2 regions of the Brevibacillus sp. B_LB10_24 genome follow, and region 2 is predicted to be linked to the other one. Evidence: riboswitches for the same ligand, from Rfam matches in the RefSeq annotation. Region 2 holds a riboswitch; the other holds the start of a gene.
The links. Region 2 has a riboswitch for thiamine pyrophosphate ahead of ACI7RC_RS20175 (YkoF family thiamine/hydroxymethylpyrimidine-binding protein). Riboswitches for the same ligand answer to the same signal wherever they lie in the genome.
Positions count from the first base shown of each region.

Region 1: linked by a shared signal. The riboswitch ahead of thiT (energy-coupled thiamine transporter ThiT) and the one ahead of ACI7RC_RS20175 (YkoF family thiamine/hydroxymethylpyrimidine-binding protein) in region 2 are both predicted to bind thiamine pyrophosphate.

Region 1 covers NZ_JBJQOQ010000032.1:29,327-36,875, forward strand. The annotation lists gene corA (magnesium/cobalt transporter CorA) at 1-495, opposite strand, end outside; gene trpB (tryptophan synthase subunit beta) at 675-1,835, opposite strand; gene ACI7RC_RS22105 (hypothetical protein) at 1,963-2,094, shown strand; gene thiT (energy-coupled thiamine transporter ThiT) at 2,273-2,821, opposite strand; TPP riboswitch at 2,988-3,098, opposite strand; gene ACI7RC_RS22115 (hypothetical protein) at 3,239-3,562, shown strand; gene ACI7RC_RS22120 (hypothetical protein) at 3,604-3,855, opposite strand; gene ACI7RC_RS22125 (CocE/NonD family hydrolase) at 4,107-5,900, shown strand; gene ACI7RC_RS22130 (M56 family metallopeptidase) at 5,927-7,318, opposite strand; gene ACI7RC_RS22135 (BlaI/MecI/CopY family transcriptional regulator) at 7,320-7,549, opposite strand, start outside.
Region 2 covers NZ_JBJQOQ010000026.1:36,443-43,991, forward strand. The annotation lists gene ACI7RC_RS20165 (PBP1A family penicillin-binding protein) at 1-565, opposite strand, end outside; T-box leader at 767-988, shown strand; gene tyrS (tyrosine--tRNA ligase) at 1,047-2,309, shown strand; TPP riboswitch at 2,388-2,493, shown strand; gene ACI7RC_RS20175 (YkoF family thiamine/hydroxymethylpyrimidine-binding protein) at 2,597-3,205, shown strand; gene ACI7RC_RS20180 (ECF transporter S component) at 3,207-3,806, shown strand; gene ACI7RC_RS20185 (ABC transporter ATP-binding protein) at 3,803-5,530, shown strand; gene ACI7RC_RS20190 (energy-coupling factor transporter transmembrane component T family protein) at 5,511-6,296, shown strand; gene ACI7RC_RS20195 (GNAT family N-acetyltransferase) at 6,356-6,766, opposite strand; gene rpsD (30S ribosomal protein S4) at 6,869-7,465, opposite strand.

The DNA.
Region 1 (7,549 bases), on a different contig from region 2:
CTTCGCCTCCCCGTGTTCTCCAAGGTCGACGAGCCTGTCTTCCATTTGATCGACGATCGGGAAGTAAAAATCGACCAGCTTGTCAATGACCGTGGAGGCGACGTGCAGCGTGTTTTGGATCAGCTCGCCCTTTTCCGGCAGTTGGTTCCATACCTCATCGATCTCCTGCAGCGGCGCTTTGTGGTAAGAGACGATGTATTTCTCCGCGACGAACAGGTCAACCTCCACGACGTCCAGCGTCTCCCGGTTTAGCGCGTGCAATACAAAAAAATGGTAGTTGGCAAAATGATCCAGCTTCGGCCGCTGAATGAAGTACAGGCAATCCTCGATGCTGAGCGGATGAAAGTGAAAATAAGTCCGCAGCAAATCAGACTCCTGTTCGCTCGGCTCGCTGAAATCCACCCAATACCACAGGATATCTTCGGCAGATAACTGTTCGAGAGAAAGATCGGTCAGAAAGCGGCGATCCGTCGTCAGCGCCTGGATTCTCAACACGGGCTGTTTCACATCCTTTGTCTTCTAAACTCGGCCAGCAGGGTTCAAATTCAGTCTGACCCGTTTTGGCAAAGGCTATCAGTCCATTTTGCAGAGTTTTTGACAGATACGCATGTTCTTCTCCGCTAAACGCAAAAAGACCCGCCTCGATGAAAGCGCGGGTCTTGCATTTGCTTCCTCTAATTTAACATCTGGAAGACTTGCTCTACGTCTTTGTCGCCTCTGCCGGAGAGGTTCACGATGAGAATCTGATCCCGGTTCATCGTCGGGGCCAGTTTCAACGCGTAGGCGACGGCATGGGAGCTTTCCAGGGCAGGGATGATCCCCTCTGTTTTGGACAGGATCTGAAAAGCTTCGAGCACTTCCTCGTTCGTCACCGTATAGTACTCGGCGCGGCCGGTTTCCTTCAAATAGCTGTGTTCCGGACCGATGCCTGGATAATCCAGACCGGCGGCGATGGAGTAGGTCGGCTGCGGATTTCCTTCCTCGTCGAGCAGCACCAGGCATTTGAAGCCGTGGATGACGGCCGGCACTCCTTTGGTCAGGGTAGCTGCCTGGTCGGGCTCGACGCCGATCAAGCGTACACCCGCTTCCTCGATGTAGTGGGCAAAGGCGCCGATGGCATTGCTTCCGCCCCCTACGCAGGCGATGACGGCGTCAGGCAGACGGCCTTCTTTTTCAAGGATCTGCCGCTTCGACTCTTCGCTGACAATCGCCTGAAAGTGCTTGACCATCGTCGGGAACGGATGCGGTCCCACTGCTGAGCCGAGCAGGTAGAACGTGTTCCGATAGTTTTGCACCAAATCGTTCAGAGCCTCGTCTACCGCATCTTTCAGCCTACCCTGTCCCTTGGAGACGGGAACGACCTTCGCTCCCAAGAGCTCCATTCTGAAGACATTGAGCGCCTGCCGCCTGGTATCTTCCGCTCCCATGTAGATCGTGCAATCCATGCCAAACATCGCACAGGCGGTCGCGGTTGCTACTCCGTGCTGGCCTGCTCCCGTTTCGGCGATGACGCGCTTGGCTCCCATGCGTTTGGCCAGCAAAATTTGTCCGATGACATTGTTGATTTTATGGGCACCGGTGTGGTTTAAATCTTCCCTTTTCAGGTAAATTTTCGCACCGTTGCATTTTTCTGTCAGGTTTCTCGCGTACGTGAGGGGATTTTCCCTGCCGACGTATTCCTTTAAATAGTACAAGTACTCTTGTTTAAACTCCGGATCGTCCTTGTACTTCTCAAATTGTTCGGCCAAATAGTCTAAAACCTCTTTCAATTCGGGCGGAACGAAGCTTCCACCAAACTGGCCGAAGTACCCCGGTTCAAACTCTGCTGTGCTCATGTGTATCTCCTCCTCAGCTCTTCTCCTGCTCTGCTCAGGGGCAGTGCATTTATAACCTACAATACAATCGGCCGGATAAAATGTCAATGAGGTTGCCCTAGTCGCTGAAAAAAAGGTGGCGGATCTTTTGAGTTTGAGAACATGGTGGCGGCGGAAGAAAAAAATGGGCGAGCTTCGTCTGCGGCACGCCTGCGGGGAAGCCGGGCTGGCCGTCTTCACTACAAAAAACGGCACTTCGACCAAAAAGGGCTGGAAGTAGTTCAACGTAGAATTTGGTCGACAAGCGTGTGCCGTTTTTTTCCGTTCCGACTGGGCAGGCGTTGCCAAGGACTGTGCTCGCTCCATTTTTTCTTCCTGCTCGTGCTGTCCTCACATTAAGAAACCAGCCCTGGCTGATGCAGGACTGGTTGAGATAGTTTGATTATCTTGTTAACGGCTTACCGGCTGAGGTGGGCAAGCTGTGGTGCTTTTTTGACCAGCAGGGTGAGCACGATGCCGGTTATGATGTATTCCGGCAGGATGTAAGACAGGTTGTATAGGAAAGAATACGTGGTTACCGGCATTCCTTCCGGGGCATAGGAGCCAAACCAGACCACGCCTGCGGTAAAATGGCATAACAAACGCACCGTTACGGCCATGAGCAAGCTGAGCCAGATTTTCGCGGTTTGATTGGCGCCGGACAGCCAGTTCGCCGAGCGGGCCAGGCCGACCAAGCCGATCGCCGTATAGGCTACCGGATACTCCAGAAAAAACTGGACCGGATGAACCACGTATCCTCCAATCAAATATTTCAACTCGCCGACGATCAGGCCAGCGATTAACCCCGCCGTCAACCCTCTGCGCAGCGCCACGATCACGATCGGCAGCATCACTAACGAAATGGAACCGCCCTGCGGCATCTGAAAAATTTTGACCATGCCAAGCACGTACGCCAGTGCTGCCATGATGGCGATCTCCGCCATGATTGTCAAACGCCCTGTATTCATCTCTTCCCCTCCGTATGTTGTTCACTTTCACTTCTGTTAGCCAAGCGTAAAAAAACTCCCCCCTTCATCGATGATCCGATGTGCGGAGGAAGTGTTGTTTACGAGCATACAGGTATGAAAAAAACCGTTGTGGAAGCAACGGTCTTCACATACGAGTCGACAAACAGGTGCGATGTATGCAAATCCCTCCGCTGGCATTATCCAGATCAGGTTAAACGGTCGATAACGAGTCAGTTATCCTCTCAGCCCAGTTTCCCAAGCTCCCGCATATATTGGTTACGGCACCATCATATCAGATCTGTATAAGATGTCAAGACAAACGGACTGCGAAAAAGGTTGTTTACCCAAACGCCAGGAAGGGAAAGGAACTGGGTAATTGGTCCCAGACATCAGGAGAGATTGGAGTAGAAGACAACCATGGCAAAAGTAGTGGTAAATCCGGCAACCATCAAGAAAAATATCATCAAAGGACTTCTTGAGCTGATCGATTCCGTGCCCGACAGCGATGAAGCTGCCGCCGTGAAACAGCTCATTTCCTATTTGAATGGTCTGCTGAGAATCAATGTGGTCACTCCGCCTACCACGGAAATCATGAGCATCATCAAACACGAGAAGCCCACCCTTTACCACGCCACCCGCCGGTCGCTGACGTCCACCAGCCATTTGAGCATGCTGTTTCAGATTGATATGAACCCGGACTTGGCAGCAGAGAGATTGCAGCAATACCAAAAAAGCAACTGAACGAAGCCCGTCTCCACAATTCCGAGACGGGCCTTTTTGTCTCATATCCGGTCATCTTCCCAGCGCTTCGCGTATACCTCGGCTGCTTCGCCGGCTTGATCCCGGGTCTTTACTTGGTTTGCAAAAGCGGCTGCCGATTGATCCAGCAGCCACTCCCGGACGGGATCTTCATTTACGTCCGAATCGACCTCCGTCTGTTCGTCGTCTTCCGCCTGTTCGGTAATGTAGGGTGTATCCAAATTTTGCTTGGTCGTCAGGATGTTTACCTGCACGTTTTCCTCTGATTTTTTCATCTTTGCTTCCGCCTTGTCTGCATGTTCTTACCTGGTACTATTTCCCGGCAGAACTGATCATATGCATGCCGGGATGAGCCATGAGTACAGGCCAAGACAACCCGTACGGAATATGAATTTTCCGTCTATTTTCTCCCGAGAGGAGTTGCTTCGTCAGGGAAGAATTACTTCAGAGGGCCTGACAGCAAAACGACAGGTTAGAAGCGTTCCTTACGGTTATGTTATCGATAGGATCTTTTGGAGGGTTACACTTGCGGATACGATATCTACCCCTTTTGCTCATTTTTGCGTTGTGTTTGCTGCTCCCGGGGTACACTCCTCACGCCGGCAGTGCGAAGGCTGCATCCATCGGCCCCAAGGGGCTGGGGACCGAGCAGCGGAATTGGGTGACCGGTCCCGAAAAACCGCAGATTTCTATGGAGCGCTACAGAGTAACGGTTCAAGATGATGTGACCATTCCGATGCGCGACGGCGTCCTCTTGAAAGGCCGCCTGTATTTGCCCCAGAAGAGCGGTCCATTCCCTACGCTGGTGATGCCAAACGGCTATGGTCACGACAGCCGTACCGGCCGGCAGATGGATCATCTGCCTTTTGAGATGGCACAGCGCGGGTATGCGGCTTTGCATGTGACTATGCGAGGGACCCCGCCGTCGAGAGGGGTCAAGAACCTCTACAATAAATTCGGGAAAGACGGCTATGACGTGATTGAATGGGCCGCCGAACAGACGTGGAGCGACGGCAACGTGGGTATGGTTGGCGCGTCCCTCTTAGGGATCAACCAATGGCTTGCGGCCAAGGAACTTCCTCCTCACCTGCGGGCAATCACCCCCGAGATCGCTTGTACGGATTGCTATGACACGCTGTGGTATCCGGGCGGGATGCTGCCCGGACCGGGCAGAGCAGCACGCGGCTTCCCGGAGTACACCTCGGCCGTCCAGCATCGAAATTTCGACAGTTGGTGGCGGGAGCGCACCGTACTGGCCGAGGATCTTCAAGCGATGGCCGACCACGGCATAGCCGTATTGATCTCAGGCGGCTGGAACGATTACATCACCCCGGGCAACGTGAAAGCTTTCGCGGAATACAGCACCATGAACGGCAGCAGCAAGCTCATCATCGGACCTGAGGCCCATACCTCGATCAAATCGCTTCTCCCCTACAGTTACAGAAATTACCAGCAACTCTGGTTCGACCACTATCTACTCGGGCTGGATAACGGCATCGACCAGGAGGATCCTGTGCTGATCTATGTGCAAGGACCCAATCAATGGCGGTTCGAAAAAGCCTGGCCGATCCCGGATGCCAATCTGGAAACACTGTATTTGAGCCAGACGCGAAGCGGGTCTGTCAAAAGCTTGAATGACGGTTCACTGTCGGCCGATAAACCCGCGGAGAAAAAGTCGGTTGCCAAGTACAGCTATTCTCCCGCTGCGGGACCCTTCCTGCCTGCGATGCGGAGCAACGACAACGGGATTACGCAAGCGGATCAACGCCCGTATGAAGCAAAAACGCTTACCTGGACCACAGGTGCGCTTTCCGTCCCTACGGAAGTGACGGGCAGCTTGAAATTTACCTTTTGGGCTGCAGCCACTGCGAAGGATACGGACTTTGTCATACAAGTGACAGACGTCGCCCCCGGCGGAGAGTCCAAACAGGTTACAACCGGCTACCTGAACGCCCCCCGGGCAAAGTCGCGCTCCCATCCGGCGCCGCTCACACCGGGTAAAATCGAACAATATGAGATCGAAACCTTGCCCACATCGTACGTCTTCGCGGCCGGACACCGGATTCGCCTAAGCATTGCCGGCGGGAGCAAAGCGCTGCCTCACCAGATCGCTCCCCAGGGACCGGGCCTCAATCCCACTCCGGCCGAAGTGACGATCTACCAGGATGCAACTCATCCTTCGAGCCTGGAGATCCCGGTGATCGGCACGAATTTGAAGGGGCAAGTTCAAAACCCGCCAGAGCAGAAGTGGACCAGCTTGTTGGAGCGCTTGAAGTCGCTCATGCAGCATCAGATAAACAAACCAGTCGCACGCCAATGAAGGCGTCCGACTGGTTTGTTTTATGTTCAAACGAGCGGTCCGAAATCCTTGTCCAGCTTCAGGAGAAATTTGGCGACTTCCTTCGCGTGATTTTTGACGTAGATGCGGTAATCCCCATCTTCGGGAACGGTTATGGTAATGGTACCTGTTCCAGTGGCAACCCGCTTGCTGTACACTTTCTCTGTGGAGACGGACATGATCCCGATTTCAAGTTCTCTTACCTGCTCGCATGCAACAGACCAAGTGACAGTCTCGCCTTTGGCCCATGCCGCCTGACCAAAATTGTTCTCGTGTTCGGCAGCCAGCCAAACAGTTAAATCCTTTCCGTTCGACGTGCTGATACCGCCTCCTTCTCGAGCTGCTCCCTCGGACGATTGAGTCGGCCCGGCTTCCGCCGTTGACGGACCTACTGCAGGAGCAATGGAAGATTCCACAGGCTTTCCGGCGGAACTAACAGCAAATGCCCCTCCTGTCCCGATGGTGGCGATCAGTACGATGCCTAAGATCACGAGGCCAGATTTCTTCTTTGTCGTGTCCATAATCGAAAAAAGGCGAGTCCTCATTCCCTTCTTCCCTTCGTAAAAGTTGGTTGAGAAAGACGTTTGGCGCCCGTCCCGGCTGCGGACGACGCCGATGATCGTTTCCCCGTAACGCTTGCGCTGCGCAAGGCTCATGCCTGCCAGTACCCGTTCATCGCATGCGATTTCCCCCTGCGCGGCAATCGCTTTTGCCATCAGATAGACAACCGGGTTGAACCAGTGGACGGCAGCCGCGAGCAAAACCACTGCTTTGTACCAGAGGTCGTTTCTCTTGAAATGAACAAGCTCATGCCTGAGAATGAAGTCCAGTTCATCGGAACGAAATGGAACGGGCGGCAGCAGGATGACCGGTCGGAAAAAGCCAACCAACATGGGGGTTGTGATCCCCTGACAAATCCTGATATGTATCTGACCTCCGACCTTCATTTCGGTTTTTACTGCACGGAAAACGTCTGCTGTCTCCGGATCAGTCACTTCCTCGCTCCAGCGGTTGACCAGTCTCATAAAGCGCCAATGCCGCCTGGCGTGGAGAGCTAGCTGGACGATCATGCCGATCAGCCATAGGCCTGCCGCCACTTGCCACAGGGCTTCAGGCGAACCCCAGCCTGTTTCCTGCCCGACAACCATCGGCATCAAGCGCTTACCGGCCTCTATGGGTTCAACAAGCACGGCCGGCATATCGGGTTTCAGGGAGAACAAAGCTGCCTCCCAATGCGGCCGAAAAGGGCAGAGCCACCCGATCACGATCGCCAGCCAAGTGTAATACAGCCACGTCGCAGCATAGCGCTTAGACAAAAGCGGCGTCGCAGCCATATAGGCCAGGGATACGACCGACATGCCGACCGAGCATTCCAGCAAGGCTCTGAAAAATGCTTCCATGTCACTCCCTCTTTTCTTGCAGCCATTTGCTCAGCTCGTCCAGGTCCTCATCCTTCAATTTTTTGCCGTCATACAGCGCGGCAACCAAGCTTGTAAAAGAGTTTTCGTGAAACTTTTCGATAAAGTCTCCGGTTTCAAACTGTACGTACTTCTCCTTGTCCACAAGCGGAAAGTAGGTACGTTCTTTTCCGTTTTTTTCCGACCGCAGAAACCCCCGCTCGACCAATCGCG
Region 2 (7,549 bases):
CCTTGGAAAACATTTGTTCAATTCGCAAGGCGTAAAAAATCTCCGTTGCTTTTCGCTTGTGGCTTACCTCCTGAGAAAGGATGGTATTTTTAATCAATTGCTGGGTCAGGGTGCTGCCCCCGGTCACAACGGGCTGGTGGGTGATTTCCTGTAATGCGGCCCGAAGCGTTGATTGAAAGACGATGCCGTGATGCTCGTAAAAGTATTTATCCTCGGTAGCGATAATCGCATTGATCAAATAGGGCGATACCTCTGATTTTTTTACGACGCGGCGGTCTTCTCCTCCTGCCCGCAACTGCCCGATAAGCGTACCGTCGTTGTAGTAGGCAAAGCCGGTCTGGTAGACGTTGAAAATCTTCTGCTGAATCTCTTCGCGGCTCAGCACAGGTTCGTCTTTCACCAGCGATGCCACGTAGCCTGCGACTACTCCTCCCGCGGCGACCCCGCCCATGCAGCCGAGCAGAAGGATTACTTTCAGGACGGTAAAGATCGGGTGTCCCTGTCTGTTTCCCCTGCGTCGCTTGCGCTTGGTCTTCTCTGCGGCAGGCGCTTGGTTTTTCTCCATATATGTACGTCCCCTCCTAGGCAATCACATGAATTATACCATACACTGGCAGTCGCCAAAATACCGTATTGGGGTGGTTTTTTGTACATTCTAAAAAGTTGAATTTGGCTGATACGCGGTCTGCATCGGTTCTCGGATCGATGCCGCGCTTGTTGACACTGCAAATCGTCGGTGGTAAGATCGTAGGTAACTTCATTAACCACAGACGCGTTGAACGGCGACAGTAGCGAGAGGGCTGACGATCCAAGAGAGCTGGTGGCAGGTGCGAACCAGCATCGTTCCTTTGGCGAAGTACACGCCGGGAGCGATTCGGCAGTCGCCGAACGGAAGCAGGCCGTTATTCTGTCTAAGCGGGAAGTCGGCACAGGCAAGCGTACCGATTTCCAATTAGGGTGGTACCGCGAGTCCAATCTCGTCCCTATGGGGGCGGGATTTTTTGTGTTTAAAACCAATGATTCTGCAAGCAGGGAGCGATAGGAAAATGGCAAACAACGAGCAAGTGAAATTGACAGAGGAACAACGCCTGGAGGTGGAGCGGCAGCTTGAGGTGATTCGCCGCGGGGCAGCCGAGATCATCCCGGAAGAGGATTTGCGAAAGAAGCTGGAGCGCTTTGTCACGACCGGCGAACCGCTGCGGGTCAAATTGGGACTAGACCCTTCCGCGCCTGACATCCACGTCGGGCACACCGTCGTCCTGCAAAAACTGCGCCAGTTCCAGGAGCTGGGCCATACGGTGCAGTTGGTAATCGGCGATTTTACCGGCCGCATCGGCGATCCGACGGGCAAGTCGGAGACCCGCAAGCAGCTGACGGAGGAACAGGTGAAAGCCAACGCCGCGTCCTATGTGGAGCAGTTCGGCAAAGTGCTGGATGCGAGCAAAATGGAGGTAAACTACAACTCCACCTGGCTGTCCCCGCTTACCTTTGCCGATGTCGTCGAACTGGCGGCGAAGACGACGGTGGCCCGGATGCTGGAGCGTGACGACTTTGAGAAACGCTACCAGAGCGGACAGCCGATCTCCATCCACGAATTTTTCTACCCGCTAATGCAGGGATATGATTCCATCGCGCTGAAGAGCGACGTGGAACTGGGGGGAACGGATCAGAAGTTCAACCTGTTGATGGGACGCCACCTGCAAAAAGAGTTCGGGCAGGAACAGCAGGTAATCCTGACGATGCCGATTCTCGAAGGCCTCGACGGGGTGCAAAAGATGTCCAAGAGTCTCGGCAACTACATCGGAATCAACGAGCCGGCCAACGAAATCTACGGGAAGACCATGTCCGTGCCGGACGAGCTGATGGTGAAGTACTACGAACTGGCGACCGATATTCCGATGGAGGAAGTGGCAGCGATTCGCAGCGCTCTGGCGGACGGCACTCTGCACCCGCGCGACGCCAAGATGCGGCTGGCCCGGACTTTTGTCCGCATGTTCCACGGCGAGCAGGCCGCAGAAGAAGCGGAAAACCACTTCAAGACGGTATTCCAGCAAGGAGCTCTGCCGACCGACATCCCGGAGGTCACAGTTGAAGTCGCTAACTACGAAGGCGGGGAGGCTAACATCGTCAATCTGTTGTTCGACATCAAGCTGGCCGCCAGCAAAGGCGAGGCGCGCCGCAGCGTCCAACAGGGGGCGGTTAAGGTGAACGAACAGAAAGTGACGGATATCGATGCGTTGATCGAGCTGACGGAGGGCATGGTGGTTCAGGTGGGCAAGCGGAAGTTTGCCCGGATCGTGCTGGCGTAAAAATCACGGCCGTGCCCTCTTGAACTTTTCTGACAGGTTTGTTAAAGTCTACGGTAGCAATAAAAAAACTGCATACGTGAATTACACTAGGGGTGCTCTTACGGGCTGAGATGGAACGCTTTGTTCCGATCCCTTACTACCCGATCTAGATAATACTAGCGTGGGGAAGTGTAGTGATCTGTCAAAAAAGTTGGCATTTGCCATACAATCTCGTCTGATCGACTGCACCTACCCGGGTGCAGTTTTTTTATTGCCAAATCAATATATTTGGCAGGGAGATGTGAGGAATGGCTGTAGAATGTTGTGGAACAAGCAGGATTGTCGGGTGCAGATTTTCCCTGTATCCGATGTGCGATCAATTCGTCGAGGTCATCCTGGAGACGCTGCAGGAGGTGGACACGTCAAAAGTGTGGATGATGACGGACGATGTCAGCACCTGCATCCGCGGCCGGGCTGAACACGTGTTTGACACGGCCAAGGCGATGTTTGTCCTGGCTGCCAGCAGGGGGATTCACGTGGTCTGGAACGGGACGTTTTCGATTGGCTGCCCCGGGGATACTCAGCAAGACGCGTATCTGGAGGTGGATGACGTCCGGCTGAACGAACCCAAGCTGGCGGATCGCCCAGTCACTGCTGCCGCGCAGTTCGCTCTGTATCCGCTCGGTACGGCTGACTACATGTCGGTCATCTACGATCAGGTCGAGCACTGCAAAGAGCTCGGTACCTATACCAAGGGGATTCACTACGCAACCCGCCTGGACGGGGATGCCCGGCAGGTGTTTAAAAGCCTGGAGGAATCCTTTGCCCGGGCGCAGGAGAGCGGCGCTTCCCATGTGGTGATGACAGCGGCCGTGTCTGCAAACAGCCCTTCGCGCAAAGGACAGGAGGCGGAGTAGGGTGAAGAGCTGGAAGCTGAAAGAGATCGTCATGATGTCAGTCCTGTCGGTGGTATTCGCCGTCATCTACCTTCTGTTTTTGCAGCTTGGCAATGTTTTGACCGGCTTTATGGGTCCGATGGGATATGAGGTCATCTTCGGAATCTGGTTTATCGTGTCGGTGATCGCGGCCAACATCATTCGCAAGCCGGGAGCTGCGGTGCTGGCGGAAGTGGTCGCTTCCATCGTGGAGCTTTTGATCGGCAACGCCGTGGGGCCGCGCCTGATCCTGTCCGGATTCATTCAGGGACTGGGTGCCGAACTGGTATTTGCCGCCTCCCGCTACAAGCGATTTGGCACGCCGGTTCTGATGGCGGCCGGAATGGGGTCTGCCGTAACCAGTTTTATCTGGGGATACTTTATATCCGGCTTTGCCGCCCTCGCCCCCGGCTATGTGGCGGCCATGTTTGCGGTTCGTTTGGTAAGCGGTGCTTTGCTGGCCGGACTGCTGGGCAAGTGGATCTGCGGGGCCCTGCTGAAGACAGGGGTACTGCGCGGCTTCGCCATCGCTTCGGCCGAGCGGAACCAAGGACGGGCAGGACGGGGAGAGAGCCTGGCATGATCGGCGTCCGCGATCTGACCTTTCGCTTTGCGGAAGAGGAGGCCCCCGTATTGCACGGGGTCAATCTGGATATTCAGCGGGGAGATGTGCTGCTTTTGCTCGGCCCGAGCGGTTCGGGCAAAAGCACGCTTGCCCTCTGCCTGAACGGGTTGTATCCCGAGGCGGTTGACGGCGTTCTGACCGGCAGCATCACGCTGTCGGGGCGAAGCCTGAGCGACTATCGCCACGGAGAAGTTTGCCGAGAGATCGGCGTCGTGTTCCAGGACCCGGACAGCCAATTTTGCATGATCAGCGTCGAGGAAGAAATCGTTTTTGGCCTGGAAAACCTCGGTATGCCGCCGGAGGAGATCGAGAAGGTGGCAGGGGAGACGCTTGAATTGTTCGGCCTGACGCCTTGGCGCCGCGCCCCGATCCATTCGCTGTCCGGCGGGATGAAGCAAAAACTGGCGCTCGCTTGTGTCATCGCGATGAAGCCGCGGATTCTCATTCTCGATGAGCCGACAGCCAGTCTGGACCCCTATTCGGCACGGGAGTTTGTCCGGCTGGTAAAGCGGCTCCATCGCGAGGAAAAACTAACCGTCATCATTATCGAGCACCGTTTGGACGAATGGATGGATGCGGCAAACCGCTGCGCACTGCTCGACCGAAGCGGATCACTGGTGTACGAAGGAGACCCGCGCTCTGCTTTCGCTTTTTTGCAAGGGCGCCCATATGCAGGGGAAGTCTGCTTGCCGGAGGCATATAAGCTGGGACGGGAGTGGATGGCCAGCGGCATGTACCGGGGAGCTCTGCCGCCGCTTACGGAGGGCGAGCTGGTCTTCGGAGTGAGTCATCCCGCCAGTGCGGAAGCGTTGTTGGATCAGCAGGAAGCTGACTGGAGAGCGGAACGCAGGCGTTCCCGCGCCGGAATGAAGCCTGCAGGTCCGCCGCTGCTTGCGGCGGAGCAGCTCGCGTATGCCAGAGGCGGTGTCCAGGTGCTGGAAGCGGTGGACCTGTGCCTGTATCCCGAGGAGTTGGTGATGCTGGCCGGGCGCAACGGAGCGGGCAAGACGACACTAGCCGGGCTGTTGGCAAACGTCTTGCCGCTGCAACGAGGGCGAATCACTTATGCGGGGAAGGAGCTGGAGCACTGGACTGAATCTGCGCTGCGGCGGCGGATCGGCTTTGTGTTTCAAAATCCCGAACACCAGTTTGTAACGGACAGCGTCTACGAAGAGATTGCCTTTGCCCTGCGGCTGCTGAAGTGGCCGCAGGAGCAGATCGACCGCCGAGTAGCCGAACTGCTCAAGTGCTGCCGCTTGACGGAGGCGGCCGATGCCCATCCATTCGCATTAAGCTTTGGTCAAAAGCGCAGACTGAGTATCGCTGCCATGCTGGCGAGCCACCAGGATTTGCTGATCCTTGATGAGCCGACAGCCGGCCAGGATGCGCGCTCGACCGAGATGTTAATGTCGCTGCTGCAAGAGGTGACGGGCCAAGGCGGCAGCGTCTGTATGATAACGCACGACATGAATCTGGCGGACCGCTACGCCGACCGGATTGTCGTTTTGGATGAGGGCCGGATCGCCTTCGACGGACCGCCGAACGAGCTTTGGTCGCGGCCGGATGAGCCCTGGAAGGCGGCACAGCTGCTCCCGCCGTTTCGCTGGTCGCTGCGCAAACAGTTCCAGGCTTCAACTCGGGCAATGACAGGGAGGGAATGCCATGCGGCTGCAGGAGATTAACCCGAGCGTCAAAGCGGGCGCAGTCGTCATCGCCATTATCCTGCTGGCTTTTGCCTTTGATCCGGTCACGCCGCTGTTGGTCCTGCTGGGAAGCAGTGCAGCCGCATGCTGCTTCGGAGGCGTTTCGGTCAGAAAGTGGCTGCTCTGTCTCAGCCCGTTTCTGCTCATCGCCATCGGCTACGTCTGGTCAGCGATGCTGTTCGGGCGCGTCCCGTCCGGTGCAAATGCCCAGATCCTGTGGAGCTTTGGACCTCTGCAGGTGACCGCTGCCGGGGTGTCCCGGGGGATCTCCCTGGGGCTGAGAGTGTTGTCGTTTGCGGCGCTGTCCCTGCTGTTCGTACTGACCACAAGCCCGAGCCGCTTTATGTTCAGTCTGATGCAGCAATGCCGCGTTTCTCCGAAAATCGCATACGGAATTTTGGCAGGGTACCGTTTTCTGCCTTTGCTGAAGGAGGAGCTGGCCTTGATTCGCACGGCTCATCGTATCCGCAGAATGGGGGTGACAGGAAGCTGGGCCGATCAGGTGAAGCAGCTTGGCGGTTATGTCATCCCATTGCTGGCGAGTGCGATCCGCAAGGCAGAACGGACGGCGATGGCGATGGAGTCCAAGGGATTTACCGGCAGCAGACAGCGGGCATTTTACCAGCGCCTGTCTGTTACGGCAAAAGACTGGCTGTTCCTCGCGGCGGTTGTCGCCTTTGTACTAGCCGGTTTTTTCGTCTCGGATCGATTGGGCCAATTACATTGGTACAGCGGGGAGTTGTAGCCAGGTCACCCCCTGATGCTGGCCGTTATGCGGGAGCATCGGGGGGTGAAGTATGATCTTTACCTTCGATTGATACTTCTTGTCATCCCAATGGTAAATTTCTTAAATCCCAGCGTTTCATAATAGGATTCCAGGCTTTCCACACACATCAGTTGAGGAATGACTCGATTCTGCTCGCAATGATCTACAAGCCGCTTCACGATTTCTTTGCCGATTCCTTTTGACTGGTGACTTGGCCGTACACCCACTCCGCATACAATTCCAGTGATCACACCATCAGAAACAACGCGTCCCATCCCTACTAATGTTTGTTCATCGAAAGCGTAGATGGCATACCAGCTTTGCTTGCACATCTGCTCCAAATCTTTTACGGTCAATTTGAGTGAGTTCCATCCCAAAGAGTCATATAGGGTTAGTAACTGGTTAAAATCTTCAGGCGGTTCTGTCGTAAAGTGAATCGATCTTTCCATAGAGGCACCTCCTTAAAATTGGCTGCATATCACGCTATAAAAAAAGACCTCAAAATCGCCTGCGGGCAATTCTGAGGTCTTTCGTGTCGGATTACACAGCGATTAACGGCTGTAAAACTCGACGATCAGTGTTTCATTGATTTCTGCCGGCATCTCTTCACGTGCAGGCAGGCGGGTGTAAGTACCCTCCAGTGCATTGTCGTTGAAGGTGATGTAATTCGGCAGGAAGTTGCGGTTTTCCACAGAGTCTTTGACGATCGCCAGATTGCGGGATTTTTCGCGCAGGCTGATGACGTCACCAGGTTGTACGCGGTAGGAAGGGATGTCTACCTTCTTGCCGTTCACCAGGAAGTGTCCGTGGTTGACCAATTGGCGAGCTGCCGGACGGGTAGGGGCGAAGCCCATGCGGTATACCACGTTGTCCAGGCGGGACTCGAGCAATTTCATGAAGTTTTCGCCGACGACGCCAGCCATTTTGGAGGCATGCTCAAACGTGCGGCGGAATTGTTTTTCGTTCATGCCAAACATATGGCGCAGTTTTTGCTTTTCTTGCAGCTGGATCCCGTACTCGCTCAACTTGCGGCGGCTGTGGCCGTGTTGTCCGGGCGGGAAGTTGCGCTTAATGTCTTTTCCGGTTCCGTCGAGGGAGATCCCCAGGCGGCGAGCCAGCTTGTGGCGAGGTCCTGTGTAACGAGCCATGAATTCAGTCTCCTTTAATATGGGATTCGCAGGTGTTTACTTCCGAAAGGTTAGTTCCATCTTTAGCTACACGAACGTCGGACG